DNA from 4 places in the Massilia sp. Soil_C_3 genome. Region 1 is predicted to be linked to each of the others. Evidence: predicted binding sites of a transcription regulator. Region 1 holds the regulator's gene; each other region holds the start of a gene.
What was found. Region 1 encodes sigma-54, which starts transcription at its own class of promoters, with help from an activator protein. Its sites were predicted from a motif close to TGGCANGNAANCTGCTTT; they were not measured.
Positions count from the first base shown of each region.

Region 1 (7,930 bases):
CGGACATCGGCATCGATGTCGGTATCGCCCGGTTCGCCACAATGAGCAATGGCACCTTCGTCGTCCCGCTAAACAGCTTCAAGAAACATCAACCGCGCCTGGCACGCTATCAGCGCAGCATTAGCCGCAAGGTCAAATTCAGCAATAACTGGAAGAAGGCGAAAGCCCGCGTTCGGAAGATTCACACCCACATCGCCAACGCGCGGAAAGATTTCCTGCATAAAGCCACGACGACGATCAGCAAAAACCACGCGCTCGTCTGCATTGAGGATTTGCAAGTCCAGGATATGTCCAGGTCTTCCAAGGGCACGATCGAACAGCCAGGGAAGAAGGTCAGCCAAAAAAGTGGGCTGAACCGTGCCATTCTCGATCAGGGATGGGGCGAATTCCAGCGGCAGCTCGACTACAAGATGGCGTGGTGCGGCGGCGTATTGCTGGCCGTGCCGCCGCATCATACTAGCCAGACTTGCCCGTGCTGCGGTCACGTCTCGAAAGACAATCGGCAGACTCGGGCGTTATTCCTGTGCGTCGATTGCGGCTACGAAAATCACGCTGATGTAGTCGGAGCGATCAACGTTCTAGCGCGAGGACATCGCGTCTTAGCCTGTGGAGAGCCGGTGCAGCCAGGCCGCTCGAGGAAGCAGGAACCCACCGAAGCGACCCGCAGAAGAGCGCGCGGCGCCGTAGGAATTCCTGCCCTTTAGGGCGGGGAGGATGTCAAGTCTTCTTCCACCTGGTGCTTGACCGGCGCAACACAGAGCAGCATGCCGGCTACGAAAGCGCCGAGGGCCAGCGACCGGTCGGCCTGCTCGATGATCTAGGCAGCGCCCAGGTCTCCAGTGGCCCGATCGCCATGGCCGCCACGATCGTCGATACTACCTAGGCCAAGCGTAGCCCGAACACAATGCGGCGCATCGAACGCGGCTGTTCGATCGAGAGCATCAGGAACACGACCCCGAGAATAAGCACCACGCACAGGACGGCGCAGCCCAGCAGGAGGAGGGTGAGTTCGAGGCCGGAGTGCATTGGTGCGCTACAGGGATAAGCAGTGAAATTGTTGATCTTATGGCAAACGCCGAGTGTGGTGCGGCGTGCGCTTGTTATCGTTTGTTACGACTGGCAAGTTTTTTGCTTTCCCAATTCGTTTATACTTCCAAAATGAGTGTAACCGATGAAAAAATAATGCCGAAAAGTTTTGACGAAACCCTGGCCCGGCGCGTGCTGGAACTGGGTCGCGAAACGCTGTCGATCGAAGCGGACGCCATCCGCGCGCTGCAGGCGCGCCTGGGCGACGACGACAGTTTCGTGAACGCCGCGCAGCTGATCATGGCCTGCGACGGCCGCGTGGTCGTGTCCGGGATGGGCAAGTCGGGCCACATCGGCCGCAAGATCGCCGCCACCCTGGCGTCCACCGGCACCCCGGCCTTCTTCATGCACCCGGGCGAGGCCGCGCACGGCGACCTGGGCATGGTCACCAAAAATGACGTCGTGATCGCGATTTCCAATTCGGGCGAATCGTCCGAGATCCTCGACATCCTGCCCGCCGTGAAGCGCCTGGGCGCGCGCGTGATCGCCATGACCGGTAAACCAGCCTCGCGCCTGGCCAAGCTGGCCGACGTGCACCTGGACATCGCAGTGGACAAGGAAGCCTGCCCACTCAACCTGGCGCCGACCACCAGCACCACCGTGACCCTCGCCATGGGCGATGCGCTGGCCGTGGCGCTGCTCGACGCGCGCGGCTTCCGCGAACAGGACTTCGCGCTGTCGCATCCGGGCGGCGCGCTGGGCCGGCGCCTCCTGACCCATGTGCGCGACGTGATGCGCAGCGGCGACGCGGTGCCGAGCGTGAGCCCCGAAACCTCGCTGGTCGAAGCGCTGCTCGAAGTCACCCGCAAGGGCCTCGGCATGACCGCCATCGTCGACGCCGAAGGCCGTCCGGTCGGCGTGTTCACCGACGGCGACTTGCGCCGCGTGATCGAACGCATGCACGACTTCTCGGACATCCAGATCCGCGACGTGATGCACGCCAACCCGCGCCGCGTGCGCCCCGAGCAGCTGGCGGTCGACGCCGTCGCCGTGATGGAAGAATTCCGCATCAACCAGATGCTGGTGGTCGATGACGACGACCGCCTGGTCGGCGCGCTGCACATCCACGACCTGACCCGCGCCAAGGTGATCTGATGAGTGAATTCATTCCCTCCATTACTCCGCTGGCGCACATGGAACGTGCGGCCCGCATTAAGGTCATGATCTTCGACGTCGACGGCGTGCTGACCGACGGCAGCCTGACCTACGGCCCGGAAGGCGAAGTCACCAAGACCTTCAACGTGCTCGACGGCCTGGGCATCCAGCTGTTGAACAAGACCGGCGTCCAGACCGCGATCATCAGTGCGCGCCTGTCGCCGATCGTTGTCAAGCGCGCGGCCGATCTCGGCATCTCGCACGTCCACCAGGGCATCCACGACAAGCGCATCGGCTTCGCCAAGCTGCTCGAGGCCACCGGCTTCACGGCCGAGCAGTGCGGCTACATCGGCGACGACGTGATCGACCTGCCGCTGTTCGCGCGCGTCGGCTTCGCCGTCGCGGTGCCGTCCGGCCACCCCGAGGTGCAGCACCGCGCGCACTACGTCACCAAAAATGGCGGCGGCCGCGGCGCGGTGCGCGAAGTGTGCGATCTCGTGATGCGCGCCCAGGGCACCTACGAGCAGGCGCTCGCGCCGTACTTCGCCTGAGGCCACGCACCATGGCCACCATCGTCCAAAACAAGCGTACCGCGCATCGCTGGAATCTCCTGGCGATGATCGTGATCGGCACCTTCTTCGCCTTCGGCAGCTTCTGGCTGCTGCAACTGATGCAGGCGTCCGACATCGACGCCCAGCTGGGCGGGCCGCCGGACGAACCGGACTACATCGTCGAGAATTTCTCGTTCGTGCGCATGACCGAGAATGGCCAGCCGAGCTATGTGTTGTCGGGCAAGCACCTGGCCCACATCCCGCTCGGCGACGTCTCGCACGTCGACCAGCCGCTGCTGCGCGGCGTCGAGCCGGGCCGCCCGCCAATGACGGTGGTCGCCAAGAAAGCCCAGGTGTTCCACGAAGAGCACCGGGTCGAACTGATGGGCGACGTCGACCTGCAGCGCCCGAAGACGGCGCAGAGCGAGTCGTTGCACTTGCGTAGCCAGGCGCTGACCGTGCTCCCCGACGAAGAGATCGTCAAGACCGACCTCCCGGTTGACCTGAAGCTTGGGGCTTCGAGCGTGAAAGGCACCGGCATGGTCGCCAACAACGCCACCCAGCAAGTGCACATGTCCAGCCGCGGCCAGATCGTCTATCCGCCACGACCGCGCCAGTAAGCCCTGCGCCGCGTGATAACCCAGGACCAGCATTCCTTATCATGAAAAAATTATTTGCCGCCGTACTCCTTTCCCTGCTGTCGCTGACGGCAGCCGCCGAACGTGCCGACTCGCTCAAGCCCGCGCAGGTCGAATACGATTCCGCCGATCTCGACGGGGTCAACGGCGTGCGCACCCTTACCGGTAACGTGATTCTCACCCGCGGTACGCTGTTGCTCAAGGCCGACCGCGCCGTGGTCAGGGAAACGCCCGAAGGCTATATGACGGTGACACTCACCGCCAACAACGGCAAGCTCACTACGTTCCGCCAGAAGCGCGACGGCGGTCCCAACCTGTGGGTCGAGGGCCAGGCCGAGCGCATCGAGTACGACGAGCGCGCCGAGCTGGTGCGCCTGTACTCGAATGCCCTCATCAAGGAACTGGAAAACGATCAACTGAGCAACCAGGTCACCGGCCCTTTCATCTCGTATGACAGCCGCAAGGAAGTGGCCACCGTGCGCAACGATGTCAGCGGCCAGAGCAAGGTTGGGGGCGGCCGCGGCACCCTGATCCTGTCGCCGAAACGTACGCCTGCGGGAGCCGCCCAATGACGGCGATTCCGATGGATCTGGGCGATTGCAGCACCCTGGTCGTCAAAGGCCTGCAGAAAAGCTATGGCAAGCGCCTGGTGGTGCGCGACGTGTCGCTGCAGGTCGAATGCGGTGAAGTGGTCGGCTTGCTGGGCCCGAACGGCGCCGGCAAGACGACCTCGTTCTACATGATCGTCGGCCTGGTGCCGTCGGACGCCGGGTCGATCGACATCAACGGCACCGACATCACCAGCCTGCCGATCCACCGCCGCGCCGTATTGGGCCTGTCCTACCTGCCGCAAGAGGCCTCGGTATTTCGCAAGCTGACGGTGGAAGATAACATCCGCGCCGTGCTCGAGCTGCAGAAGGACAACGGCAAGCCGCTGTCGAAAGACCAGATCAACGAGCGCCTCGACACCTTGCTGGCCGACCTGCAGATCGAGAAGCTGCGCGAGAATCCGGCGCTGTCGCTGTCGGGCGGCGAACGCCGCCGCGTGGAGATCGCGCGCGCGCTGGCGACCAATCCGCGCTTCGTGCTGCTCGACGAACCGTTCGCCGGCGTCGACCCGATCGCCGTGATCGAGATCCAGCGCATCGTGCGCTTCCTGAAGGAGCGCCGGATCGGTGTCCTGATCACCGACCACAACGTGCGCGAGACGCTCGGCATCTGTGACCGCGCCTACATCATCAACCAGGGCGCGGTGCTTGCCTCCGGCCGCCCTGACGACATCATCGCGGACGAGTCGGTGCGCCGCGTGTACCTGGGTGAACACTTCCGCATGTGAGCCACGCCTAGATGAAACAGTCCCTGCAACTTCGCACTTCGCAGCACCTCGCGCTTACGCCGCAACTGCAGCAGTCGATCCGGTTGCTGCAACTGTCGACGCTCGAGCTGCACCAGGAGATCGAGCAGATACTGGGCGATAACCCCTTGCTCGAGCGGCTCGACGATCCGCTCGACCGATCGGTGCGTTTGCTGGCCGATGGCGCCATCAACAACGCACCGGCCATCGGCGAGGCGCCGCCGGCGCCCGGCCAGCAGGCCGAAGGGGATGGGGCTGTGGCCAAGGAAGGCGAGGGTTTCGAGGGCGGCGCCGAGGGCGAGCGCAGCGACGCCGACTGGGGCGAAGGCGGAGGATCATCTTCAGGCGGCGGTGGCGAGGACGAGGACGGCCGCCCGCAGCTGGAAGCCTGCGCCATCACCCTGCGCGAACACCTGATGGAACAGGTGCGCGAAGCCACCCTGTCGGCGCGCGACCGTGCGCTGGCCGAGCTGGTGATCGATGCGCTGGACGACAACGGCTACCTCGAAGAACCGCTCGACGAGATCCATGCGCGGCTGCCCGAAGAACTCGACATCGAGATCGACGAGCTGCGCTGCGCGCTTGCGCTGGTGCAGAGCATGGACCCGGTGGGCGTCGGCGCGCGCAGCGCGGCCGAGTGCCTGGCGCTGCAGATCCGGCGCATGCCGGGTGTGCCGATGGTCACGCGGCGCATGGCCCTGACCATCGTCGAGGGTTACCTGAGCTGGTTCGCCCAGCGCGAATACAGCAAGCTGAAAAAAGCGCTCGACTGCGACGACGAAGACTTGCGCGAGGTGCAGGCCGTGGTGCGCCAATGCAATCCGCATCCGGGCGCGGCGTTCGCCTCGAACGTGTCGGACTACGTGGTGCCTGACGTGATCGTGCGCCGTTCCAAGAGCGGCTGGGCTGTCACATTGAATCCGGACGTGATGCCGCGCCTGCGCGTAAACAGCCTGTACGCGAGCCTCCTCAAGCAGGGCAAGAGCGAGGCGCAGATGGGCGCGCAGCTGCAGGAAGCGAAGTGGCTCATCAAGAATATGCGCCAGCGTTTCGACACCATCCTGCGCGTGGCGGAGGCGATCGTCGAGCGCCAGCGCAACTTTTTCTCCCATGGCGCGGTTGCCATGCGGCCCCTTGTTTTACGTGAGATAGCTGATACACTAGGCCTACACGAGAGCACAATTTCTCGTGTCACAACGCAGAAATACATGCTGACCCCGCACGGCATGTTTGAGTTGAAGTATTTCTTCGGCAGCCACGTTGCCACCGAGGCGGGAGGCGAAGCATCCTCGACGGCAATCCGTGCGCTCATTGCACAATTGACAGGAGCAGAAGACCCTAGGAACCCTTTATCCGATAGCAAGATCGCGGAGATGCTCGGGGAACAAGGCATGGTCATCGCGCGCCGCACGGTTGCAAAATACCGTGAAGCCCTCAAGATACCCCCTGTAAGCCTCCGCAAGTCCTTGTAACTGCGCCGTCCACAGACATCGTGCCTTGTCGCGTCGATGTGGTCCACACGGTGCAAAATTTTCAAAGGAGTGTGTATGAACCTCACAATCAGTGGCCATCATCTCGAAGTAACCCCCGCCATCCGTGAATACGTTCAGAATAAGCTCGAGCGCATCATTCGCCATTTCGACCAGGTGATCGACACCCACGTCTTCCTAGCCGTCGACAACCTCACTGAAAAAGAAAAAAGGCAAAAAGCAGAGATCAACGTCCAGGTGTCGGGAAAGACCCTGCACGTGGCCAGCGTCGCACAAGACCTGTACGCCGCGATCGATACGCTGATGGATAAGCTGGACCGACAGATCCTCAAACACAAGCAGCAACTGAAAGACCATAGCCGTACGTCGATCAAACGCATGCCGGATAACGGCGGCGAAGACGCTGCTGTCGCCTGATCAGGCGCAGGGCTCACACTAGCTAAGGGCGTCTGAGGGGACGCCCTTTTTGCATCCAGCCTCCCCGGTATTACGCGCATCTATGTGTTCGGTAAAATGCATGTCTCTCCATTACGGATTACGCCATGACCGACCACGTCCTGACCCGCATCGCCAACCGCACCGGCATCATTACCCTGGACCGCCCGAAGGCGCTCAATTCGCTGTCGCTCGAGATGGTGCGCGCGCTGACCGACGTGCTGCGCGCCTGGCGGCATGACGGGCAGGTCGAAGCGGTCGTACTGACCAGCAGCAGCGAGAAGGCCTTGTGCGCGGGCGGCGACATCCGTTTCTTCCATGAGGTCGGGCATGCGGGGCCGATGGGCGGCAGCGCGCTGCTCGAGGATTTCTTCACCGAAGAATACGCGCTGAACCACCTGATCCATTTTTATCCGAAGCCTTACATCGCCATCATGGATGGCGTCGTGATGGGCGGCGGCATGGGCATCGCCCAGGGCGGCCCGGACTGCGGCCTGCGCATCGTGACCGAGCGCACGAAAATGGCCATGCCCGAGGTGAACATCGGCCTGTTCCCCGACGTCGGCGGCAGCCACTTCCTGTCGCATGCGCCGGGACAGCTCGGCAACTACCTGGGCCTGACCGGGCTGACGATCGGCGCCGCCGACGCGCTGTATATCGGGCTGGCCGACGTGTTCGTGCCAAGCGACGAGCTGCCGGCCCTGCAGGCATTGATCGCGTCCACGCAAGGCGCCGGCTTGCCGGCGGCGATCCGCGCCTTCGCGGCGCCGTTTGCTGCGATGGCGGGGGCAAGCGAATTGCAGGTCCGGCGCAAGAGCATCGATGCGCATTTCGGCGCGGCGTCGGTGGCTGCGATCATGGGATCGCTCGAAGGCGACGCAACACCGTTCGCACACAAGGCGCTGGCCGCCATGCGCCAGCGTTCGCCCCTGTTGATGTGCGTGACCCACGAGCTGCTGGCGCGCGGCGCCGCGCTCGACGTGGCCGACTGCCTGCGCATGGAACGCTCGCTGGTGCGGCGCAATTTCGAGCATGGCGAAGTGCTGGAAGGCATACGCGCACTGGTGATCGACAAGGACAATGCGCCACAATGGAATCCACCATCGCTTGCCGAGGTCACCCCAGAGATGGTGGCGCGCTTCTTCGCGCCGGTGTGGCCAGAGCATGCGCATCCGCTCAGGCATCTCGCATAATCCGCTGCGTGCATATCCATTTTTGCGTGACAGCGTAGCGACGGGGTGTGAACATCGGGTCCTCATGATTTGAAAGGAAGACCGATGC
Region 1 covers NZ_JBDGJG010000013.1:102,032-109,961, reverse strand. Annotated here, with positions in the region: gene AC3A6F_RS23560 (RNA-guided endonuclease InsQ/TnpB family protein) at 1-704, shown strand, start outside; gene AC3A6F_RS23555 (hypothetical protein) at 880-1,026, opposite strand; gene AC3A6F_RS23550 (KpsF/GutQ family sugar-phosphate isomerase) at 1,183-2,181, shown strand; gene AC3A6F_RS23545 (KdsC family phosphatase) at 2,181-2,732, shown strand; gene lptC (LPS export ABC transporter periplasmic protein LptC) at 2,744-3,352, shown strand; gene lptA (lipopolysaccharide transport periplasmic protein LptA) at 3,394-3,942, shown strand; gene lptB (LPS export ABC transporter ATP-binding protein) at 3,939-4,706, shown strand; gene AC3A6F_RS23525 (RNA polymerase factor sigma-54) at 4,718-6,196, shown strand; gene hpf (ribosome hibernation-promoting factor, HPF/YfiA family) at 6,272-6,631, shown strand; gene AC3A6F_RS23515 (enoyl-CoA hydratase/isomerase family protein) at 6,757-7,842, shown strand; gene AC3A6F_RS23510 (DUF5694 domain-containing protein) at 7,927-7,930, shown strand, end outside.

Region 2 (7,930 bases), on a different contig from region 1:
AATACACGGCGGCGATGTTGTGGATGAAGATCTCGATACCGAAACAGGCGCCGTAGGTAACGAACAGCAGCCAGGCGCGGTAGTTGCGGCAGCCGGCGACGAAGCTCGCCCAGCCGCCCTTGCCGCCGCCCTCCGGCATCAGGCCGGTCTTGCGCAAGTCGTCGTAGTTACCGGCCGGGCAATCCTGCGTGTAGCGCCAGTAGAAGAAGGCCATCACGATCATCATCACGCCAGGCACCACCAGCGCAAGGCGCCAGCTCAGCGACTGGCTGACGCCCAGCATTACGATGGCGGTCAGCATCAGTGGCATGAGCGCCTGCGCGGCGCCGCCGCCGGCATTGCCCCAGCCGGCCGCCGCAGCGTTGGCGGTGCCGACCACCTTCGGTCCGAACATGACGGAGGTGTGGTACTGGGTGATGACGAAGCTGGCGCCCACCGCGCCGATGCCCAGGCGCGCCAGCAGGAAGGCCTCGTAGCTCTGGGCCATCGCCACGCCCAGCACGGGAATCGCGCCGATGAGGAGCAAACCGGTGTACGTCTTGCGTGGGCCGTAGCGGTCGCACAGCGGGCCGACCAGCAGACGCACGAAGATGGTGATCGCGACCGCCGCGATATTGATGTTGGCGATCTGCTCCATAGAGAGCCCGAACTCGCCCTTGATGACCGGCATCAGCGGCGCGCAGGCGAACCAGGCGAAGAAGCAGATGAAGAAGGCGACCCAGGTCAGGTGGAAGGCGCGCATAGGCGCGCCCTGGAAGGAAAAGAGCTTGATGCTGTCCGCTTTGCTGGCCATTGTTCTTCCTTTGAAAAACGAAAAGGCGTCCGCGCTTGCTGCCGGGGGCAGTAGCTGCGGACGCCGTTGTCCTGTTGCCGTCCCCGCGTTGGGCCAGCTAAGTGAAAATGTTCGTGAGAAGAATCGCCATTGATCCTGTCATTGGTATGAGCAAGAGGCGTGCCACCGGGGCTTCAGGGGGGCGTACGCAATCCGGGCGGATCCGGATGCTGCATTGCGGTGCATCGCTCCCCACGATGATGCACCTGCACGCACCGCGTTCAAGATCCGGATGGTGCGCCGGCCCATGCTTGCGGGTCGCTGCCGTCCCATACCCGGCCGCCCAACAGGGTCGAACTGCGCATCGGGGAGCTGGGCAGCATGGTGCCGGTGCGTTCGGCCGCCTCGCGATACAGGTCGATGCGGTTGACCTGGGCCGCCAGCGCCAGGTAGGCCGGCGCTTCGCGCAGCAGGCCCCAGCGCCGGTGCTGGGTCATGAACCACATGCCGTCCGATAGCCACGGGAAGTTGGCCTCGCCGTCGGCATGGAAGCGCAGGCCGTTGTGGCCGCGCCAGCCGCCGCCTTCCCGGTGCTCGTCGATATGGCTGCCGGCCAGGCAGAACTGCAGCGTCTCGCGGCTGGCATTGACGTAGGCGGGACTGGCCAGCACCTCGGCCGCGGCTTCGCGGTTGGTGCGCGAGGCATCGAGCCAGCGCGCCGCCTCCAGTAACGCGGAGATCATGGCGCGGCAGGTATTGGGGTGGCTGGCGGCGAAGTCGGCGCGCGTGCCGAGCGCCTTGCCCGGATGGTTCGGCCATATCTGTTCGCTCGATGCGGCCTGGACCCCGGCGCCGTCGCGCTGCGCGCGCTGGCCCCATGGCTCGCCGGCGCAGAAGCCATCCATATGGCCGGCCGCCAGGCTGGCCGCCATCTGCCCCGGGGGCACCGTCACCGCCTGACAGTCAACGAGCGGATCGATGCCGTGCGCGGCCAGCCAGTAATACAGGAACATCGCGTGGTTCCCGGTCGGGAAGGTGTGGGCCAGGGTGAGCTTGCGCCCTTTCTGGTCCACCTCGCGCCTGAGCATGCCGGGATCGAGGGCGGCGTTGGCGAGCGCGCGCGAGACCGTGATGTTCTGGCCGTTCTGGTGCAGGTTCATCAACACAGCCATATCGCACTGCTGGGTGCCGATGCCGTTCTGGATGCCATAGACCATCCCGTACAGCGCATGGGCCGCGTCGAGCTGCTGGCCGATCAGGCGGTCGCGCATGGCGGTCCAGGACAGCTCGCGGGTGAGCTCGAAGCGCACCCCGTACTGTTCGTCGAAGCCGAGCACCGACGCCATCACCAGCGGCGCGCAATCGGCCAGCGGCATGAAGCCGATGCGGACGGTCTCGATCTCGGGGCGGTCGGTGCCGGCGATCCAGGCGCCTCTGCCTGCCAATGTCATACGTCTCCTTGTCTTGTATATGGAATCAGCGTGGCCTAGCCCAGCAGGTCTTCCACGTCGATCAGGCGCTGCGCGACTTCCGCCAGCTTCAGGTTCTTGTTCATCGCCAGGGTGCGCAGGCGCTGGTAGGCCTGCTCCTCGGTCAGGCTGTAGCGGTTCATGAGCAGGCCCTTGGCACGGTCGACGGTCTTGCGCTCCGCGAGCTTCTGGCGCGTGTCGCTCAGCTCATCGAGCAGCTTCTGCTCGCGCCGGAAGCGCGCCAGCGCCACGTCCAGCACCGGCTTGACGCGCTCGGCCTGCAGGCCGGCCACGATATAGGCCGAGACGCCGGCATCCATCGCCGCATCCATGCTGGCCGGCGCATCGTCCTCGGTGAACAGGACGATCGGGCGCCGCGCGTCGCGGGTGGCGATCACGATGTGCTCGAGCACGTCGCGCGCGTCGGACTCGCTGTCGGCGATGATCAGGTCGGGCTGCAGCTGGGCGATGCGCTCGGGCAGGAAGACGTCGGCCGGCAGCGAGGCGATCAGGTCGTAGCCCGATTCGAGCAGGCCGATGCGCAGCGCCGTGCTGCGCCGGGTCTGCGCAGCCTGGGCGGCATCCGGGTCGGTGCCGGGCGCTGTGGCGGAAAGCACGACGACGATCCGCAGGTGTGGTGAAGCACTGTCTCGCGATTTCATGTACCAACGATATGCAAGATTCGCACCAGCGTTGCCGATAACGAATGCCCTAGCCCTTCTTATGCAAAGCCCGATGCTCAGGGTATACGTATTTCGAATATCTTGCATGAGAGCAACTTAACAACCATTCACAAAACGAATCGCTGGAATCACAAATCTAAAGTTTGTTTATGATGGAGACACCCCTATACTGCAACGCAACATCGAAGTATTTATCTCAGGGGAACTATCATGACTGCAGCTATCCAACGCACCAGCTTCTTCGCGGCAGCCATCTCGGCCATCCGCAGCTTCTCGCAAGAACTGTACGTCGCCCACGGCGGCTACGCTCCAGCAGTGCGGGGTTAATATGCACCCGCTCGAATATATCACCATCGCCCTGGCCGTCGTCGCCGTGGCCGCGCGCGTCTCCATGTTCCTGCCGCGTCCGCCAAAAGGCCCGTTCAAGGCCATGTAATACAGGGCCTCATTGCGGCGCACCAGCGCCGCGATACCCGCTCCAAATCCAGCGTCGGCCGTACTTACGTACCGCCGGCGCTTGTCTTTACAGCAAAAAAAACCTGTCACATTCCGCAGACCTGATGGGTGCCTGCGCTAGAATGCATGCGCATTTCTCGCGAGCATTACTGGCAACCAAGCCACTTCTTCACTCATCAGACTCTACATGCGAACACCTGCACTTACCCTGTTTGCGGCCTCCTTCGCCGCACTGATCGCGCTGCCGGCGGCGGCATCCACTCCAATCACCCTCGACCAGGCCATGAGCCATCCAGACTGGATCGGCACCCCGGTGGAAGACGCCTGGTTCAGCTGGGACGGCAAGCAGGTGTACTACAAGCAGAAGCGCACCGGCTCGCCGGTACGCGACGTGTTCCAGGTCGCGGCCGGCAAGGCCCAGCTGGTAAAAGACGCCGAGCTGCCGAAGGTCGACAGCGCCGACGTCGTCTACAACCGCAACAACAGCCGCATGCTGGTCCTGCGCAACAACGACCTGTTCGAGCGCGACCTCAAGTCGGGCCAGCTGGTCCAGGTCACGCGCGGCGCCATCCGCATCACCGCCGCCCAGTACACGGCGGACGAACGCGCGGTCCAGTACCGCATCGGCAACGACTGGTATGTGTGGGACCGCACCAGCCGTGTCACCGGCCCGGCCGCACTGCCGCGCGCCGCCAAGGACCCGAACGCACCCGAGGAAGATCCCTACCGTTCGACCGAGCTGCGCCTGATCGAGCATCTCAAGCGCCAGAAGGATGACCGCGATGCCCTGCGCGAGCGCACCGATGAACTGCGCCGCGCCGACGCCTCGATGGCGCCGAACCAGATCTACCTGGGCGACAAGGTCACCATCGAAGGCAGCTCGCTGTCGCCCGACGGCCGCTGGCTGCTGGTGGTCACCGCCGCCAAAGGCGCCGACAAGGGCCGCGCCGGCAAGATGCCGCGCTACGTGAACGAGTCGGGCTTCGAGGAGACCGAAGACGTGCGCACCCGCGTCGGCCGCAACATGCCGGTGCCGCATGCACTGAAGCTGGTTGATCTGCGCACCAATAAGGTGCAGGACATCGCCTTCGACGCCCTGCCGGGCATCACCACCGACCCGCTGGCCGAGCTGCGCGCCGCCGCTAAAAAAGATCCACTGAAGGGCAACCGTCCGGTGGTGGTCTCGGGCGGCCGCAACGCGATCGACTGGAGCGCCAACGGCGCCAACGTCGCCGTCATGCTGCGCGCGGTGGACAACAAGGACCGCTGGATCGCCAGCGTCGACCTGGGCGCCGCGACCCTGAAACCCCTGCACCGCCTGACCGACGGCGCGTGGGTCAACTACGACAACGCCGAATTCGGCTGGCTGCCGGACAACCGCACGCTGTGGTACCTGTCGGAAGAAAGCGGCTACTCGCACCTGTACACCAAGGATAGCGCCAGCGCCGCCGCGCCGCGCGCCCTGACCACCGGCAAGTGGGAAGCCAGCGACGTGCGCTGGACCTATGACGGCAACACCGCCTATATGCTGTGCAACCGCGAGACCCCGGGCGACTACGAAGTGTGCGCCGTGAACGCCAATGGTGGCAACGTACGCGAAGTGACCAGGCTCGATGGCGTCGAAAAGTTCGCCCTGTCGCCGGACGAGAAGAAGCTGCTGGTGCACTGGTCGTCCAGCTACACCCCGATCCAGATCGCGACCGTGCCGGTCTCGGGCGGCGAAGCGAGCAAGCTGACCGACACCCGCACTCCGGAATTCAAGTCACGCGAGTGGATCGAGCCGCAGTACGTGGCCGTGCCTTCCAGCGCCGGCGGCGATCCGGTCTGGGCCAAGCTGTATCGTCCGGCCCAGCTCGAGCCGGGCAAGAAGTATCCGGTCGTGATGTTCGTGCACGGCGCCGGCTACCTGCAGAACGTCAGCAAGCGCTATCCGAACTACTTCCGCGAGCAGATGTTCCACAACCTGCTGGTGCAGAACGGCTACGTGGTGCTCGACATGGACTTCCGCGCCTCGAAAGGCTACGGCAGCAAGTGGCGCACCGCGATCTATCGCCAGATGGGCCATCCCGAGCTGGAAGACTACGTCGACGGCGTCAAGTACATGGTCAATCAGCACCAGGGCGACGCCGCCAACGTCGGCATCTATGGCGGCAGCTACGGCGGCTTCATGACCTTCATGGCCCTGATGCGCGCACCGGACACCTTCAAGGCCGGCGCCGCACTGCGCCCGGTGACCGACTGGACCACCTACAACCACGAGTACACCGCCAACATCCTGAACACCCCGGACATCGATCCCGAGGCATACAAGAAGTCGTCGCCGATCGAGTATGCGCAGAACCTGAAGGGCCACCTCTTGATCTCGCACGGCATGATCGACGATAACGTGTTCTACCAGGACTCGGTGCGCATGGCGCAGCGCCTGATCGAGATGAAGAAGGACAAGTGGGAGCTGGCGAGCTATCCGCTCGAGCGCCACGGCTATGTGCAGCCGGAGGCGTGGTATGACCAGTACCGCCGGATTCATGAGCTGTTCGAGCGTTCGCTCAAGCAGAAGTAATCTGCCGCCTCATCACGTCGTTCCCGCGCAGGCGGGAACCTAAGTCTTTCGCGCAGCCACTTCGATCGACCTCGGTGGCGCGCTTGGAAACTTAGGTTCCCGCCTCAGCGGGAACGACATTTTTGGGCCAGCAATAGATTCGGGCCAGCGGTGTTTCAGGGCCGCGGACCGAGAAAATCCAGCAAGGTCAAGGCCACCACCTTGGTCGCCTTGCGCAAATCCTCCAGCAGCAAACGCTCGTCGGCCTTCTTGGCATTCGACTCTTCCACCGTGCGCGGCCCGGCGCCATACAGCACCGCCGGGATGCCATGTTCGCCGTACAGCCGCGCATCGGCATACAGTGGCGTGCCGTGCGCGGGAATCTCCTCGCCCATGACGACGCGGCCATGACGCTGCAGGCTTTCCACCAGTGTCGAGACGCCAGGCAAAGGCCGCAGCGCCTGCGACAGCAGCAGGCGCCGGATCTCGAGGCGGATGCCGGGCAAACCACGCACCGCTTCCTCGATCAGGGCGCGCACCTGTGCCTCCACCGTCGCCGGGTCTTCTTCCGGGATCATGCGCCGGTCCATGCGCAGCACGACCTTCCCCGGCACCACATTGGTATTCGTCCCGCCGTCGATGCGGCCGACGATCATGGTCGGCGAACCGATGCCGGGCACACTGCTGCGGATCTTCTTCAGCTCGGGCAGTTCGCCATAGATCGCATTCAGTACCTTCGTCGCGGCCTGCAGGGCGTCGACCGCCGTCTCCGGCATCGCGCCATGCCCCGCCCTGCCGTGCACGGTCACTTCCAGCTGCAGGCAGGCATTATGGGCGGTGACGATGCCGTAACCGAAGCCGGCGGCGATCACGTAGTCGGGCCGCGTCAGGCCCTGGGCCAGCAGCCTGCCCGGCCCCAGCAGGCCGCCGACTTCCTCGTCGTAGGTGAAGTGCAGTTCGACCGCGCCCGATAGCGGCACTCCCAGCGCTTCCAGCGCGCGGGTCGCGAACACATAGGTGGCGAAGTCGCTTTTCGAGACCGCCGCCGCGCGCCCGTACAGATAGCCGTCCTCGATCACGGCACCATATGGCGGCCGGGTCCAGCCTTCGCCGGGCGGCACCACGTCGCCATGGGCGTTCAGCGCCAGCGTGGGGCCGCCGGCGCCGTACGGGCGGCGCACGATCAGGTTGGTGATGCTCTCCAGGCCGTGATCGCGCACGTCCTGCTCCGGCACCGCATGGCGCTCGACCAGCCAGCCGGCGGCCTCCAGCATGTCCGCAACCGCCTCGGCATGCGGCGCGTTATTGCCCGGCGGCGTATCGGTCGGAATCCGCACCACCTCCTGCAAGAAGGCGACCTGTTCGTCGAAGTGCGCGTCGATCCAGCCCGTGACGCGGTCGTGCAAGGGATTGTTCATGGAGCCTTTCCTGTGCCAGCGCCGGCTTCGAACCATGCCCCCACCTGGGCGCGCTCGGCATCGGTCATATGGGTGAGATTCGCCAGCGGCATGGCCTTCAGTTGCACCGTCTGCTGGTAGATGCGGGCCGCATGCTGGCTCACCAGCTCCGGCGTGTGGAGCATCACGCCGCCCGGCGCCGCCGCGAAACCGGCTTGCGTCGGCTGCTGCGCGTGGCAGGACACGCAGCGCTGGTCCATGATCGTGCGCACCGCGGCGAAGCGCGCGGCGGCGTCGATACCGGCGGCCGCCGCCGGATCGGCGCTAGCGCGCGGCGCCGGCGCCAGCATGACCGCCAGTGCCAGCAGCAGGGCCACGCCCGCGGCCGGATACCGCCATTCGATGCGGCCCTTGTGGCGCAGGTTGAAGAAGTGGCGGATCAGCACTCCTGCCAGCATGATCGCGCCCAGCACGGCCCAGGCATGCGGATGGTTGTAGGTCATCGCATAGTGGTTGCTGATCATGATGAACAGCACCGGCAAGGTGAAATAATTGTTGTGGACACTGCGCTGCTTGGCCTTGATGCCGTGGCTCGGATCGGGCTTCTCGCCCGT
Region 2 covers NZ_JBDGJG010000001.1:422,758-430,687, reverse strand. Annotated here, with positions in the region: gene AC3A6F_RS01965 (MFS transporter) at 1-793, opposite strand, end outside; gene AC3A6F_RS01960 (CmpA/NrtA family ABC transporter substrate-binding protein) at 1,054-2,223, opposite strand; gene AC3A6F_RS01955 (ANTAR domain-containing response regulator) at 2,259-2,903, opposite strand; gene AC3A6F_RS01950 (S9 family peptidase) at 3,568-5,940, shown strand; gene AC3A6F_RS01945 (M20/M25/M40 family metallo-hydrolase) at 6,096-7,337, opposite strand; gene AC3A6F_RS01940 (urate hydroxylase PuuD) at 7,334-7,930, opposite strand, start outside.
Region 2: AC3A6F_RS01955 (ANTAR domain-containing response regulator) is a predicted target of sigma-54. The motif match lies at 2,914-2,931, and genes of this name have one in related genera.

Region 3 (7,930 bases), on a different contig from region 1:
GAACCGCCCGTTCAAGGACCGCACGGTGCTGCTGTGCGAACAGGCGCCGGACGCCTGGGAGGTGGGCCAGCTCGCCTTCGAAGGCGAAGGCGGCCTGCATGCGCCGTCCGCACTGGCGGGCGAACGCCTGGGCTGCGGCGACGCGCGCTACGAGACCCCGGCCGCCGTGGTCCAGTACCGCCTGGCGCTGGCGCCGAGCGAAGCAGCCACGCGCCGCTTCCTGTTCGGCCCCGCCTTCGACGATGCCGAGATCGCGTCCCTGCGCGAGAAATACCTGAGTGAACAAGGCTTCGCCGCCGCGGCGCGCGATTACGCTGCTTATATCGCCGAGGGCGAAGGTGTGCTCCGGATCGCGACCCCGGACCGTGAACTCGACAACTTCGTCAACACCTGGCTCGCGCGCCAGGTCTATTACCACGGCGACGTCAACCGCCTCTCCACCGACCCGCAGACCCGCAACTACCTGCAGGACAATATGGGCATGGCCTTCGTCAAGCCGGCGGTGGCGCGCGCCGCCTTCCTACATGCGCTCTCCCAGCAGGAAGCCAATGGCGCGATGCCGGACGGGATCCTGCTGTTCGAAGGCGCCGAACTGAAATACATCAACCAGATCCCGCACACCGACCACTGCGTGTGGCTGCCGGTATGCTTGCGCGCCTATTTGGACGAAACGGGCGACGCCGCCATCCTCGACGCGCCGGTCGCCACCCACGACGGCGAAGTAAAAACCGCGTTCGAGCGCATCTCGCTGGCGATGGACTGGCTGATACAGCGGCGCGACGCGCGCGGCCTGTCGTATATCGAGCAGGGCGACTGGTGCGACCCGATGAATATGGTCGGCTACAAGGGCCGCGGCGTCTCGGGTTGGCTGACGGTGGCGGCGGCCTACGCGCTGAACCTGTGGGCCGACGTGTGCGCGGCGCGCGGCGACGCCGCTTCGCTGGCGCGCTACCGCGCCGGCGCCGAAGCGATGAACGGCGCGGCAAAAATCCATCTGTGGGACGGCGCCTGGTTCGCACGCGGCATCACCGACGACGACGTCAAGTTCGGCGTCGCCAGCGATACCGAGGGCCGCATCTACCTCAACCCGCAAAGCTGGGCCTTCCTGTCGGGCGCCGCCAGCGTTGAGCAGCGCGCACTGATGCTGGGCGCGATCGACGAGCAGTTACGCACGCCCTACGGCGTGCAGATGTTCGCGCCGCCCTATAGCGGCATGCGCGAAGATGTCGGCCGCGTCACGCAGAAGCATCCCGGCTCGGCCGAGAACGGCGCCGTGTACAACCACGCCTCGGTGTTCTACATCTACAGCCTCTACACGATCGGCGAAGCGGACCGCGCCTTCGACGCGCTGCGCAAGATGATCCCCGGCCCCGGCCTGGAGGACTACCTGCAGCGCGGCCAGCTGCCGGTGTTCATCCCCAACTACTACCGCGGCGCCTACAAGGAATATCCGCGCACCGCCGGTCGCTCGAGCCAGCTGTTCAACACCGGCACCGTGGCCTGGGTCTACCGCTGCCTGATCGAAGGCCTGTGCGGCCTGAAAGGCGACCTGCAAGGCTTGACGGTGGCGCCGCAACTGCCGTCGGGCTGGGACGGCATGACGGTAACGCGGCGCTTCCGCGGCGCGACCTTCGAGGTCGACATCAGGCGTGGCGCGGTCGACCGGGTGCAGGTGACCTGCGATGGCATCACCCTGCCCGCGGCCCGCATCGACAGGATCGAAGCGGGCCGCACGTACCGGCTCGAGGTAAGCGTGCCGTAGGGTTACTGCATCGTATGCGTCTGCTGCTGCGTATCCACCGCGAACCCGCGCTGCGCGTCCCAGTAGGTGAACCAGTAGCGCACCACGTCCCCGATCTTCAGCCCGCCCGCCGTGTACGTGTTGTTGGCGCCGCTGAGCTGCATCCGCACGTTCTGCTGCGGCCCGTTGTTGACGGTGTAATGCACGTCGGCCCAGCCGCCGGTGGTGGTGCGGAACTGCAGCATCGTCGACGAGGTCTGGCTGACCGAGGTCGGGCCGCTCGGCTCCGGCTGCGGCGTGGTGCCGCCGCCGCCCGACTCCCACACGATGTCGTCGATCGCGAACTGGAAGCTCGATGATGGCAGCGCGCCGTCGATGCTCGAGATCATGAAGATATCGTGGAGCGACTGCGCCGCGACCAAGGGTCCGAGCAGCGTCGAGACGGGAATCGAGGCCTGCCCCCACTGGCCGTTGCGCGTCAGGCCATGGGTGGTGGTGTTGGCCGGGAAGTTCACCCAGTTCTGGTTCGTGTAGGTGTCGCCGATGCCGATCCTGAATCCCACATTGGCCGGGATCCGGATGCGGAATTTCACGGTGCCGTTGGCGCGGTAGTTACTCAAGTTGCGCGCCTGGCGCGCCTGGATGCCGCCGCCGAACCACTGGCCCGGCGTCGTGTAGTTCCAGGCGATGACGTTGTTGCCCTCGAACGGCGCGGTGTTGCCGGCGCCGGTGGAGACGGCGTTCCACAGGAAGATGTCGGAGCTCGTCCCCGCCACCAGCTTGTCGTTGACCGCCGTGGTGTCGGTAAAGATGCCGAACTTGCCGGCGACTTCGGGCACGGTCTGGTCGCCCAGCTTCACCTGGCCCTTGCCGTCCATCTGGTAGACGCGCACGTAATCGACGTACATGGTGCCGGGCAGCGGCGCCGTGACCTGGCCCGGATTGGCGGCGTCGGTGAAGTTGCCGCCCACGGCCATGTTCAGCAGCAGGTAGAACGGCGCCTGCAATGCTGCTGAATTGACCGGCAGCGGCGCGTTGTACATATTGTGCTCGACGCCGTTGTCGACCGTCGTGAAGCGCATCTGGCTCTCGTCCCAATAGAAGCGGTAGGTGACGAAGCGGTTCGCCAGCGAGTTCTGGGGCACGTACCAGTTCTTGGTCTGCCACGCGGTCGAGGCGGCGCAGCTTTCGTTACCGGGCACGCAGGCGGCCTGCTGCCAGGTGATCACGTTCGAGCCGACGAAGTGGTTCGACGACGGCGCGTTGCCGTGCGCCCGCTCGGACGCCTTGTGGCCCGCCTCCATGATGTCGATCTCGCCGTTGCGCGGCCAGGTCTGCGGGCTTACGCCCAGCATCCACGCGGCCGGCCACAAGCCGGTGCCGAGGTTCGGCGCGGCCATGCGCACCTCGATCATCCCGTACTGCACCTGCACCTTGTTCTTGGTGTCGAGCCGCGCCGAGGTGAAGACATTGCTGCCGATCGTCTGGCTGCGCGCCTGGATCGCCAGCGCGCGCGTGCCCGATTCGAAAGGCACGTTGACGATGCTGGCGTTATTGGGGCTGTAGTACTGCAGCTCGGCGTTGCCATAGCCGCACAGGCCGATCTGGCAGCCGTTACCGTCCTGCAGGTTCCACACGCCGGTGTTGACATTGCTGCCATTGAACTCCTCCGACCACAGCAGCTGGCCGATCACCGGGTTGGTGACGCTGGCCGCGGCCTGCGCGCCGCAGGCCAGCAGGATGCCGGCAGCGAGCGCATGGAAAGGTTTCCATCTCGAGCGATGATTCTGGATCTGGTTATTCACGTCGACTCCTCTTATCTCACTACAAGAAAATGCGGCCGTGCCGGATGGCCGTGCCGCGGCTTGCCAACTTGCTCGTTGGTCTCGAATGCGGTCGTGCGGATACGTATGGAATACGTGATTGGAAACCTTTCCAAACAGGAAAGGAAAATATAGTCTGATTTTCGGGACGTGTCTATCCGATGTGAATGGCGCGCGCGATTACCCCGCCGGCATATGCATGCGGCGGGGAATTAGTGGCGCTGGATTAAACGCTGGCGAGGATCTGCGCGACCAGCTGTTCCTGGCTGTCGCGGATGTCGAGGGTGATGCCGGCTTCGTCCGGCTGCAGCGGTTCGAGCGTGCTCAGCTGGCTGTCGAGCAGCGACGGCGGCATGTAGTGGCCAGGACGATTGCTGACGCGCTCGAGGAGCAGGCTGCGCTCGCCTGCCAGGTGCGCGAAGCGTACGTCGCCGCCCGCGCTGCGCAGCAGGTCACGGTAGGCGCGCTTGAGCGAGGAACACGACAGCACCGCCCCGCCGTCGCGTGCGGCGAGCTTGTCGCGCAGGTTCAGGAGCCAGTCGCGGCGGTCGTCGTCGGTCAGCGGGATACCGGCCGACATCTTGGCGACATTGGCCTCGGAATGGAAGGCGTCGCCCTCGATGAACGGAACGCCAAGCTCGGCGGCCAGCTTCGCGCCGATGCTGCTCTTACCGCAGCCGCTCACGCCCATGACCACCCAGGCCATTCCTTTATTGTCATCTCGCGCTTGTGTCGTCATTTCACTATGTTAACGCTAACATCGAAAACCCGATTGTAGCCGCGATAGCGGAACGATGTAAAGCGGTCATGCACCACGGTTGGGCAGATGCGCGGCGCCGGTGCCTGTGGGCCGCGATTGCGGCGCCGCCATGGCGATGCTGCCCAAGCCAAAAAACATGTTTCATCTTTGAAATGAATGACTTGGCCGCGCTCGATTCCAGATGGCACAGGTCTTGCTGACGACAAGGCTCAAGCAGCGTCATGCCCGCCTCGCCGTTTCATTTTCTGCGTCATTACCACTACCAGGGGTCTTCGCCAATGAAAGATGAGAATCTGTACCGTCCTTATTCGACCGAGTCTTCCTTGAACGGCTGCCCTTGCGGCATGCACGGTTCGCAGGACGAGCACGATTGCCAGGTGCAAGCCGCCCGGCTGCGGCGCGCCGGCGACGCCGAAGCCCTGTCGGGCGACTTCGTCGAGGCGGCGGCGGTGCGCGCGCTGTTTCCCCATGACGCGACGCGCCGCAACCTGATCCGCGCGGTGGGCGGGCCGACGCTGATGGCGGCGATCGGTTCGCTGCTGCCGCTGGCCAGCCTGCAGGCCAATGCGATGGAAAAATCGGGCGCGCTCGAGAAGAAGGACCTCAAGATCGGCTTCATCCCGATCAACTGCGCCACTCCCTTGATCATGGCCGACCCGATGGGCATGTACAAGGCGCAGGGATTGAACGTCACCCTCAGCAAGACCGCCGGCTGGGCGCTGGTGCGCGACCAGATGATCAACCGCGAGCTCGATGCCTCGCACTTCCTGGCGCCGATGCCGCTGGCGATGTCGATCGGCCAGGGCGGCACGCCGCAGCCGATGCGCGTGGCCACCATCCAGAACATCAACGGGCAGGCGATCACGCTCGCGCTCAAGCACAAGGACAACCGCGACCCGCGCAACTGGAAGGGCTTCAAGTTCGCGATCCCCTTCGAGTACTCGGTCCACAACTTCCTGCTGCGCTACTACCTGGCCGAGCATGGACTGGACCCGGACCGCGACGTCCAGCTGCGCGTGACGCCGCCGCCCGAGATGGTCGCCAACCTGCGCGCCGGGAACATCGACGGCTTCCTCGGCCCCGATCCGTTCAACCAGCGCGCCGTGTTCGACCAGGTGGGCTTCATCCACATTCTCACCAAGGACATCTGGAACGGCCATCCCTGCTGCGCCTTCGGCGCCTCGCAGGCCTTCATCGACCAGAACCCGAACACCTTCGCCGCGCTGTACCGCGCCATCCTGAACGCCACCGCGATGGCGCACAAGGCCGAGAACCGGCCCGAGATCGCCAAGGCTATCTGCAAGCCGGCCTACCTGAACCAGCCCGAGACCGTGGTGCTGCAGGCGCTCTCGGGCCGCTTCGCCGATGGCCTGGGCAAGGTGCGCAACGAGCCGGACCGCGCCGACTTCGATGCCCTGCCCTGGTATTCGATGGCGACCTGGATGCTGACGCAGATGAAGCGCTGGGGTTACCTGAAGGGCGACGTCAACTACAAGGCGCTGGCCGAGCAGGTGTTCCTGCTGACCGATGCGCGCAGGCAGATGGCGGCCCTGGGCATGCCGGTGCCGGCCACCGCGGCGAACGGCTACCGCACGTTCACGATCATGGGCAAGACCTACGACCCGGCCAAGCCGCAGGCCTACCTGGACAGCTTCGCGATCAAGCGCGCCTGACACCGGAGAAGCCCATGCACAAGCAACTGAGGTTCAGGGCCGCGCTGTTGTCGCTGGCGCTGCTGCTGGTCGTGGTCGGCGTGTGGCATATCGCCACCGCGCCGCGCGCCGCGGCGCCGGTGGCGGCGATGAGCGCCGAGGAAGCCGAATATGCGGCCCTGATGGGACAGGCGCCAGCAACCGCCACGGCCCCGGCGCCCGATGCCGGCAGCGGCTTTCCCACGCCGGCCCAGTTCGCGCGGCTGGCGGTCGGCCACCTGGGCGATCCGTTCTACGACAACGGCCCCAACGACCGCGGCATCGGCATCCAGCTGGGGCATTCGCTGGTGCGCGTCGGCCTGGGCTATCTGCTGGCGATGCTGGTGGCGATCCCGCTCGGCTTCGTGATCGGCATGTCGCCCCTGCTGTACCGCGCGATCGACCCGTTCATCCAGGTCTTGAAGCCGATCTCGCCGCTGGCCTGGATGCCGATCGCGCTCTACACGATCAAGGATTCGTCGATCTCGGGCATCTTCGTGATCTTCATCTGCTCGATCTGGCCCATGCTGATCAATACCGCCTTCGGCGTAGCAGGCGTGCGCAAGGACTGGCTCAACGTCGCGCGCACGCTCGAAGTGTCGCCGCTGCGCAAGGCCTTCCTGGTGATCCTGCCGGCGGCGGCGCCGACCATCATCACCGGCATGCGCATCTCGATGGGCATCGCCTGGCTGGTGATCGTCGCCGCCGAAATGCTGATCGGCGGGAACGGCATCGGCTATTTTTTATGGAACGAGTGGAACAACCTGTCGCTGGCGAACGTGCTCTTCGCCGTGTTCATGATCGGCATCGTGGGCATGGTGCTGGACCTGATGTTCGCCGCCCTGCAAAAGAAGGTGACCTATGCCGAATGACCGCTTCGTCCAGGTCGACGGCCTGGCCAAAACCTACCGCGCCGGCCAGCCGCCGGTGTTCGAGGGGGTGAGTTTCGCGATCGAGCGCGGAGAGTTCATCTGCATCATCGGCCACTCCGGCTGTGGCAAGAGCACCATCCTGAACGTGCTGGCCGGGCTCGAAGCGGCCAGCGCCGGCACCGTGATCATGGATGGCCGCGAAGTGACCGGCCCGGGACTGGACCGTGGCGTGGTGTTCCAGAACCACGCCCTGCTGCCGTGGCTGAGCGTGGAAGACAATATCGGGTTCGCCGTGCGTTCGCGCCACCGCGACTGGCCGCGCGACAAGGTGCGCGCACACGGCGCGCGCTTCATCGAGATGGTTGGCCTCTGCGCCGCGGCGCGCAAGAAACCGTCCGAGCTCTCGGGCGGCATGAAGCAGCGGGTGGGCATCGCGCGCGCCTTCGCGGTCGAACCCAAGATGCTGCTGCTGGACGAACCGTTCGGCGCGCTCGACGCGCTCACCCGCGGCACGATCCAGGACGAGCTGCTGGGCATCTGCGCGGCGACGCGCCAGACCGTTTTCATGATCACCCACGACGTCGACGAAGCGATCCTGCTGGCCGACCGCATTTTCTTGATGAGCAACGGCCCCCAGGCGCGGATCGCCGAGATCGTCGTCAACACGCTGCCGGCCGACCGCAGCCGCGCCACGATCCACCGCGATCCCCAGTTCTACAAGATCCGCAATCACCTGGTCGACTTCCTGGTACGCCGCTCGAAGATGCTGCAGCAGTCCGGCGCCGACGGCGCGGAACCGCTCGAGACGCGCATCGTGCATCCCGGCCTGGAGGACGATGCCGCACCCTCCGCGCCCGACCATTACCCTGCCCGGGCTTCGGCCTGAGCGCCCGCCCTTACCACCACCACATCGATGGAGCCGAATATGATTTCATGCCGTGAAGACGTCACCAAAATGATCTTGTCCGCCAAGGTACGCAAGGGCATCAAATGGCGCGACGTGACCGAGGCCACCGGCCTGTCGAAGGAATGGACCACCGCTG
Region 3 covers NZ_JBDGJG010000004.1:72,516-80,445, forward strand. Annotated here, with positions in the region: gene AC3A6F_RS08580 (GH36-type glycosyl hydrolase domain-containing protein) at 1-1,762, shown strand, start outside; gene AC3A6F_RS08585 (glycoside hydrolase family 16 protein) at 1,765-3,546, opposite strand; gene AC3A6F_RS08590 (gluconokinase) at 3,791-4,270, opposite strand; gene AC3A6F_RS08595 (CmpA/NrtA family ABC transporter substrate-binding protein) at 4,603-5,997, shown strand; gene ntrB (nitrate ABC transporter permease) at 6,012-6,887, shown strand; gene AC3A6F_RS08605 (ABC transporter ATP-binding protein) at 6,877-7,773, shown strand; gene cynS (cyanase) at 7,813-7,930, shown strand, end outside.
Region 3: AC3A6F_RS08595 (CmpA/NrtA family ABC transporter substrate-binding protein) is a predicted target of sigma-54. The motif match lies at 4,507-4,524, and genes of this name have one in related genera.

Region 4 (7,930 bases), on a different contig from region 1:
GCCTGCTCGGCCTGCGCGCCGACATGACCACGCAGGTGGCGCGCATCGACGCCCACCTGCTGAACCGCGAATCGATCACGCGCCTGTGCTACGCCGGCAGCGTGCTGCATACCCGTCCGTCGGGCCTGCACGCTACCCGCGAGCCGGTGCAGATCGGCGCCGAAATTTATGGTCATGCCGGCCTGGAAGCCGACGCCGAGATCCAGGAGCTGGCCCTCGGCTCGCTGGCCCTGGCGGGCTTTACCAATGTGCGCCTGGACCTGGCCCACGTCGGCGTGCTGCGCGCACTGCTGAACGAAGATCCGGCCGCCAAGCGCGACGAGACCCAGATCTATTGCCTGCTGCGCGCCAAGGATGCGCCGGGCCTGGACGAGATCTCGACCAATTACTACCCGCAGACCCGCCAGGCGCTGCTGGCGCTGCCGCACCTGTACGGCGACGTCGAGGTGCTGGCCAAGGCGCGCGAACAGCTGCCGGCGCTGCCGGGCATCGGGCGCGCGCTGGCCGAACTGGCGGCGCTGGCGGCTGGCGCCATCGGCCGCGCCGACGTGGCGATCGACCTGGCCGACCTGCGCGGCTACCAGTACGAAAGCGGCGCCATGTTCGCCCTGTACGTGCCGGGCCTGCCGAACGCCGTGGCCCGTGGCGGGCGCTACGACCATGTGGGCGAGGCCTTCGGACGCGCGCGTCCGGCGACCGGCTTCTCGCTCGACCTGCGCGAACTGGCCCGGCTGCTGCCGACGGCCGAGCGCAAGCATTCCATCCGCGCGCCGTGGGGCAATGCCCCCGAGCTGAAGGAAAAAATCGCTGACCTGCGCAAGGCAGGCGAAGTCGTGATCCAGAGCATGCCTGGTCACGACAATGTTCAGGACGAGTTCGAGTGCGACCGCGTGCTCGTCCTCGAAAACGGAAATTGGATTCTCAAAAACTTAGGTTAAGTGATGTCAAATACTAACGTGGCAAAGAACGTCGTTGTCATCGGCACCCAGTGGGGCGATGAAGGCAAAGGTAAGATCGTCGACTGGCTCACCGACCACGCCGCCGGCGTGGTGCGTTTCCAGGGCGGCCATAACGCTGGTCACACCCTGGTCATCAAAGGCCAGAAGACCGCGCTGCAGCTGATCCCATCGGGCATCATGCGCGAAGGCGTGGCCTGCTACATCGGCAACGGCGTCGTGGTCTCGGTGCCGGACGTGATGCGCGAGATCGACAAGCTGCAGGCTGCCGGCATCGAAGTCGTGTCGCGCCTGAAGATCTCCGAGGCCTGCCCGATCATCCTGCCGTACCACGTCGCCATCGACAAGGCGCGCGAAGCCAAGCGCGGCGAGAACAAGATCGGCACCACCTGCAAGGGCATCGGCCCGGCCTACGAAGATAAAGTCGCGCGTCGCGCGATCCGTATCGCCGACCTGCTCAACGCGGAGCGTTTCGCCGAGAAGCTCAAGGAAAACCTGGACTACCACAACCACGTGCTGGTCAACTACCTGGGCGGCGAAGCGATCGACTTCCAGCAAACCTATGACGATGCGATGGCCCTCGTGCCGCGCCTGCGTCCGATGGTCGCCGATGTGTCGTCGCTGCTGTACGCTGCCCACAAGGCCGGCGGCAAGCTGCTGTTCGAAGGCGCGCAGGGTTCGCTGCTCGACGTCGACCACGGCACCTATCCGTTCGTCACCTCGTCGAACTGCGTGGCAGGCAATGCCGCCGCCGGCGCCGGCGTCGGCCCGAACATGCTGCACTACATCCTGGGCATCACCAAGGCCTACACCACCCGCGTCGGATCGGGCCCGTTCCCGGCCGAACTGCCGACCGACGAAGGCGTGGGCGAGCACCTGTCGCGCATCGGCCATGAATTCGGCACCGTGACCGGCCGCGCCCGTCGTTGCGGCTGGTTCGACGCCGCGCTGCTGCGCCGCTCGGTGCAGATCAACGGCGTGTCGGGCATGTGCCTGACCAAGCTGGACGTGCTGGATGGTATCGAGTCCCTTAAGCTCTGCACCGGTTACAAGATCGACGGCCGCGAGGTCGACATCTTCCCGGTCGGCGCCGAAGAAGCCGCCATGTGCGAGCCGGTGTACGAAGAAATGCCGGGCTGGACCGAAACCACCGTCGGCGCCAAGTCGATGGAAGAGCTGCCGGCCAATGCCCGCGCCTACATCAAGCGCATCGAAGAACTGGTTGGCGTGCCGATCGACATGGTGTCGACCGGCCCGGACCGTGAAGAAACCATCGTCCTGCGTCACCCGTTCGCAGCATAATCTAAGAAGAATCTGGAGTAGAAGATGAATACCCCCGTATCGACGGATAAAGACCTGTGGGTCTCCTGGGATGAATACCACCGCCTGATCGAGCGCCTGGCGCTGCAGGTCTATGAATCGGGCTGGAAGTTCGACCAGGTGCTGTGCCTGGCGCGCGGCGGTGTGCGTCCGGGCGACGTGTTCTCGCGCATCTTCGACGTACCGCTGGCGATCCTGTCGACCAGCTCGTACCGCGAAGAAGCGGGCACCAAGCAGGGCGACCTGGACATCTCGAAGTACATGACCATGACCAAGGGTCCGCTGGCCGGCCGCGTGCTGCTGGTCGACGATCTGGCCGATTCGGGCGTGACGCTGCGTAAAGTCAGCCAGCACCTGACCGAGAACTACCCGCAAGTGACCGAAGTGAAATCGGCGGTCATCTGGGTCAAGGGCACGTCGTCGATTCGTCCGGATTACTTCCTGGACGATCTGCCGCACAATCCGTGGATTCATCAACCGTTCGAAGAGTATGACGGCCTGCGCCCGCACCAGCTGGCGGCGTGGCTGAAGAAATTCGAGAAGTAAGCAGACCGCTGCGGCTGTCCAGTTAGCAGCCGCCGGCCCGTCGTCCCCGCGCAGGCGGGGACCCAAGTTTTTCAGCGCACCACTTGCTTCAAGCGAAGTGGCCGCGCAAGCGAGCTTGGGTCCCCGCCTTCGCGGGGACGAGGTCGTTTCGGGCCTCTGGTAGTATTGCGTCACCAAAACTTTTGGCATCCCAACAATAACAAGCCATGACCCAAAGCTTCTTCCAGACCTTCATCCTGCTCATCCTCGTCACTGATCCCTTCGGTAACGTTCCCCTGTTCGCCGCGGCCCTGAAAGACACGCCGATCGAGCGCCGCAACAAGATCGTGATCCGTGAGTGCGGCATCGCCTTCCTGCTGCTGCTGACTTTCATGTTCTTCGGCAAGCATTTCCTCGAAGCGCTGCACCTCTCCCCGGTCGCGCTGCGCATCGGCGGCGCCGTCATCCTGTTGATGATCGCGATCCGGATGATCTTCCCGCACCCGGACGGCGTGCTGGGCAAGAGCGAAGGCGGCGAGCCGTTCATCGTGCCGCTGGCGATTCCCGCGCTGGCCGGTCCGTCGGCGCTGGCGACGGTGCTGCTGTTTTCTTCCACCAGCTTTACCGATACGATGGTGCACGTCGCCGCGCTGGCTGCCGTGGGCATCGTGTGGCTGATGGTGTTCCTGAGCGCCGAGAAGCTGCAGCAGAAACTCGGCCCGCAGGTCATGACCGCCTTCGAGCGCCTGATGGGCCTGATCCTGACGGCGATGTCGATAGAGATGCTGCTGGGTGGTATTCGCGAATTCGTTCAGTCGTTGTAACTGTCGGTTTTCTTTACAGAGATCGCAGTGTCAGGTGTGACGCAACTTTAGTTGCTTGATTCCTAAGGAAATTATTGGCGTGGTGTGCTTTTTGCTTAGGCAGAAGCATCTTCCTTTGGATGGGAGGACACTAGACCAACTATTTCTGAAGGGATGTCAGATGAAATTCGCAAAACAACTTGCCGCCACGTTCGTCCTGGCTGCCGCGGTCATCGCACCGGCCAGCGCCAACATCGTCGTCGACGGCAGTTTCGAAGCCTTCGACGGCGAGGGCGCATGGCAAACCGAGAGCTGGAGCCGGTACGTGCGCGGCACGCAGGATGGCGGCTTCTCGGCGGGTACCGGTTGCGCTATGGGCAGCAATTTCAGCTGCACGCTCAGCCAGACCCTGGCCACTGTCGCCGGTCAGCGCTACGATCTGAGCTTCTGGTTGTACGCCGACGGCGTTGTCGACAGCAATGGCAACGTTGCGTTGAATTTCGATAACGGCTTGCGGGTCTGGTTCGGCGACGAGATCGTCCAGACGATCATCAATTTCCCGACGACGAATACGAGCGGGAGCTTCAACCCCGGTGGACCTTCGACGCTGATCACTATCAGCAATATTCTGGCGACTTCCGCATCGACCGTCCTGCAGTTCGCCGGCTACCACAACCCGGCCGGCATCTATCTCGACAACGTCATGGTCGAGGCAGTGCCTGGCGAAGAGCCGGGCGAAGTGCCGGAGCCGGGCACGCTGTCGCTGCTCGGCCTGGCAATGGGCGGACTGGCGCTGGCGCGCAGGCGCCGCATGCGCGCCGACTGAGGAGCGGGTCCTGCCGTCCTGAAGCCATCTGTGCGGGACTCGCCACCGCATTGACTCCCGTCAGATGGCGTTCCTTGACATCGTCCTCGCGAAAATCAATCATCGTTTACTCCCGGATGTGCTCAGAGGAGGTCTCGATGAAATCCGTAATGCGTGTTGCCGCGGCAATTCTGCTGGCGTTGGCAGTCGCCGTGCCGGCAAGTGCCAATATTGTCCGCGACGGCAGTTTTGAACTGAACGACGGCACGTGGGAACTCTCCGAAGGCTGGTTTCTGGGCGACGCCGGCCGCGGCGCGCACAGCGGCGTCAACTCGCTCAGTACCGGCTGCTTCGGCCCTGAATTCTCCTGTTTCGCCACCCAGGTCCTGCCGACGACGATCGGCCAGCGCTACGATCTGACCTTCTGGCTGTACGCGGACGGCGTGATCGGCCCGGGAGGCTTTCCGATATTTCAGTTTGATAATGGAATACAGGTGATGTTCGGAGACGCGCTGGCCACGGCCATCTACAACTTCCCGACCACGAACACGTCCACCGATATCACGACGGGCGGCCCGTCCACGCAGATCATCGTCCGCAACCTGCTGGCGACATCGGCATCGACGATCCTGCAGTTATCCGGCTACCACGATCCTTCGGGAATTTTCTTCGACGACATCTCGGTCGAGCTGGCGGTCAGCCAGATCCCGGAGCCCGGAACCTTGTCGCTGATCGGCATTGCGCTCGGCTGTCTCGGCCTCTGCAGGCGGCGGTGCGCACGCATGCTCTAAGCGGCAAGCAGCCTGTTCCGGGCATCCGTGCGGGAGTCGCCGGACAAATCTGGCACACTGCAATTGCGTAAACTGTACGCGACTCCCGGCACACGAATGAATCAGGAATCCGCGTCACCGACCGAATGGCTACCCTTTCTCAGTGGAGGAGGGATGATGGGCGCGATGATGCGCGCCCACGACTGGTCGGCCTCCCCACTGGGGCATCCGCGCACCTGGCCGCAGGCGCTGCGCACGACGGTCGGGCTGATGCTCAACTCGAAGTTCCCGATGTTCGTCGCCTGGGGCGGCGAGCTTGGCTTCCTGTACAACGACTCCTATATCTCGGTCCTGGGCGACAAGCATCCGGCCGCGCTTGGAAAACGCTTCCACGATGTCTGGGTCGAGATCTGGCATGACATTCACCCGCTGGTCGTGCGCGCCCTGAGGGGCGAGGCCAGCTACATGGACCGCCTGCCGCTGCGGATGCGCCGCCACGGCTACGACGAAGACACCTGGTTCCGCTTTTCGTACTCGCCCGTGCGCGACGAAGACGGCACCGTGGCCGGCATGTTCTGCGCCTGCGTCGAGATGACCGGCGAGGTGCTGGCGCAGCGCTACCGAGAAGAAGAGAACGAGCGCCTGGTGACCTTGTTCGAGCAGGCGCCCGGCATCATCGCCGTGCTGCGTGGGCCGGATCACGTGTTCGAGCTCACCAACCGCTCCTACCTGCAACTGGTTGGGCACCGCGCGCTGGTGGGCAAGGCTGCGCGCGACGCGCTGCCCGAGGTGCGGGGGCAGGGATTCTTCGAGCTGCTCGACCACGTGTACCAGACCGGCCAGCCTTTCGTCGGCCACGCGGTGCCGCTGCGCGTGCAGCGCGACCGCGATGCGCCGTTGGAAGAGCGCTTCATCGACTTCGTCTACCAGCCGATCCATGACCAGCACGGCAAGGTTTCCGGCATCTTCGTCGAAGGCAGCGACGTCACGGCGCGCAAGCGCATCGAGGACGAGCTGCGCGCCGCCAACCGCCAGAAGGACCAGTTCCTGGCGATGCTGGCGCATGAGCTGCGCAATCCGCTGGCGCCGATCACGACGGCCGCCCAGCTGCTGCAGCGCGGCCAGATGGACGCGCCGGGCATCCAGCGCGCCAGCGACATCATCGCGCGCCAGGCCCAGCACATGACGTCCCTGGTCAACGACCTGCTCGACGTCTCGCGCGTGACACGCGGCCAGGTGACCATCACCAGGGAGGCGCTGGAAGTACGCGAGATCGTGGGCGCGGCGGTGGAGCAGGTGCGCCCGCTGATGGATGCGCGTCGCCACGAACTGCACTGCGAGATCGCCTCCGGCGCGCTGCGCGTGGAGGGCGACCGCACGCGCCTGGTCCAGGTGGTCTCGAACATCCTCAACAACGCCGCCAAGTACACGGCGCCGGGCGGATGCATCGTGCTCGGCGCGCGCATCGACTCGGGTTGCGTGCGGGTGGCGGTGCGCGACAACGGGCAGGGCATCGATCCACCGATCCTGCCCTACATTTTTGACCTGTTCATCCAGGCCGAGCGCACGCCCGACCGCTCGCAGGGCGGCCTTGGGCTCGGCCTGGCGCTGGTCAAGAGCCTGGCCGTGCTCCATGGCGGACGGGTGGAGGCGCACAGCGAAGGGCTGGGCAAGGGCAGCGAGTTCGTGGTGTATCTGCCGTACCTGGCCGAGGCGCCGGAAGCGAGCACGCCGCTGCTGGACGTGCAATCGCGCGTCGCGCGCGGGCTGAGGGTGCTGGTGGTCGACGACAACGTCGACGCGGCCCAAATGCTGGGGACGCTGCTGGAGATGAACGGGTATGAGGTCGACGTCGCCTACGATGGCCGCAGCGCGCTGGCCAGCGCGCTGCATGCGCCGCCGGACGTCGCCCTGCTCGATATCGGGCTACCCGACATCGACGGCCACGAACTGGCGCGCCGGCTCCGGGCGATGCCCGAGACCACGCAGGCGCTGCTGGTGGCGCTGACGGGTTATGGGCAGGAAGAAGACCGGCAGCGCGCGCACAATGCCGGATTCGATCATCACATGGCCAAGCCGGCGGACCTGGCGAAACTGCTGGAGTTGCTGGCGGGAGTGGCAGCGTAAGGCGTCCGCACCGTGAGAAGGTAATTCTGTCCGCAGCCCAAAAACGTCGTTCCCGCGGAGGCGGGAAACCTAAGTCGTTTGAGTTTCCGCTACATGAAAACGTTGCCTCGTAGCGAGCAAGCTTAGGTTCCCGCCAAGGCGCCCGGCGAGCGCGGGAACGACGGCTGATTTCAGGCTGATAGCAAGATTACTTGCCCAACATCGACACCACATTATCCGCCCCCGGCGCCCCGAACGCCTGCTGCTTGAGCACATGCAGCTGATCGCGCACCTGCGCCGCCTTTTCGAACTCGAGGTTCTTGGCATGGTCGACCATGAGCTTCTCGAGGCGCTTGATCTCCTTGCTGATCTGCTTCTCGCTCATCGACTCGACCTTGGCCGTCGCTGCGTCGTCGTGCACGCCCTCGACCATGGCCTTCTGCGCGGCGTTGCTGTACACGCCGTCGATCATTTCCTTGATCTTCTTGTGCACGCCCCTCGGCGTGATGCCATTGGCCTCGTTGAAGGCGATCTGCTTGGCGCGGCGGCGTTCGGTTTCGTCGATCGCGCGCCGCATCGAATCGGTGATCTGGTCGCCGTACAGGATCGCCACGCCGTTGAGGTTACGCGCCGCGCGGCCGATGG
Region 4 covers NZ_JBDGJG010000003.1:93,464-101,393, forward strand. Annotated here, with positions in the region: gene AC3A6F_RS06105 (ATP phosphoribosyltransferase regulatory subunit) at 1-938, shown strand, start outside; gene AC3A6F_RS06110 (adenylosuccinate synthase) at 942-2,258, shown strand; gene AC3A6F_RS06115 (phosphoribosyltransferase) at 2,283-2,822, shown strand; gene AC3A6F_RS06120 (MarC family protein) at 3,029-3,625, shown strand; gene AC3A6F_RS06125 (PEP-CTERM sorting domain-containing protein) at 3,786-4,430, shown strand; gene AC3A6F_RS06130 (PEP-CTERM sorting domain-containing protein) at 4,568-5,200, shown strand; gene AC3A6F_RS06135 (hybrid sensor histidine kinase/response regulator) at 5,354-7,306, shown strand; gene uvrB (excinuclease ABC subunit UvrB) at 7,494-7,930, opposite strand, start outside.
Region 4: AC3A6F_RS06125 (PEP-CTERM sorting domain-containing protein) is a predicted target of sigma-54. The motif match lies at 3,706-3,723, and genes of this name have one in related genera.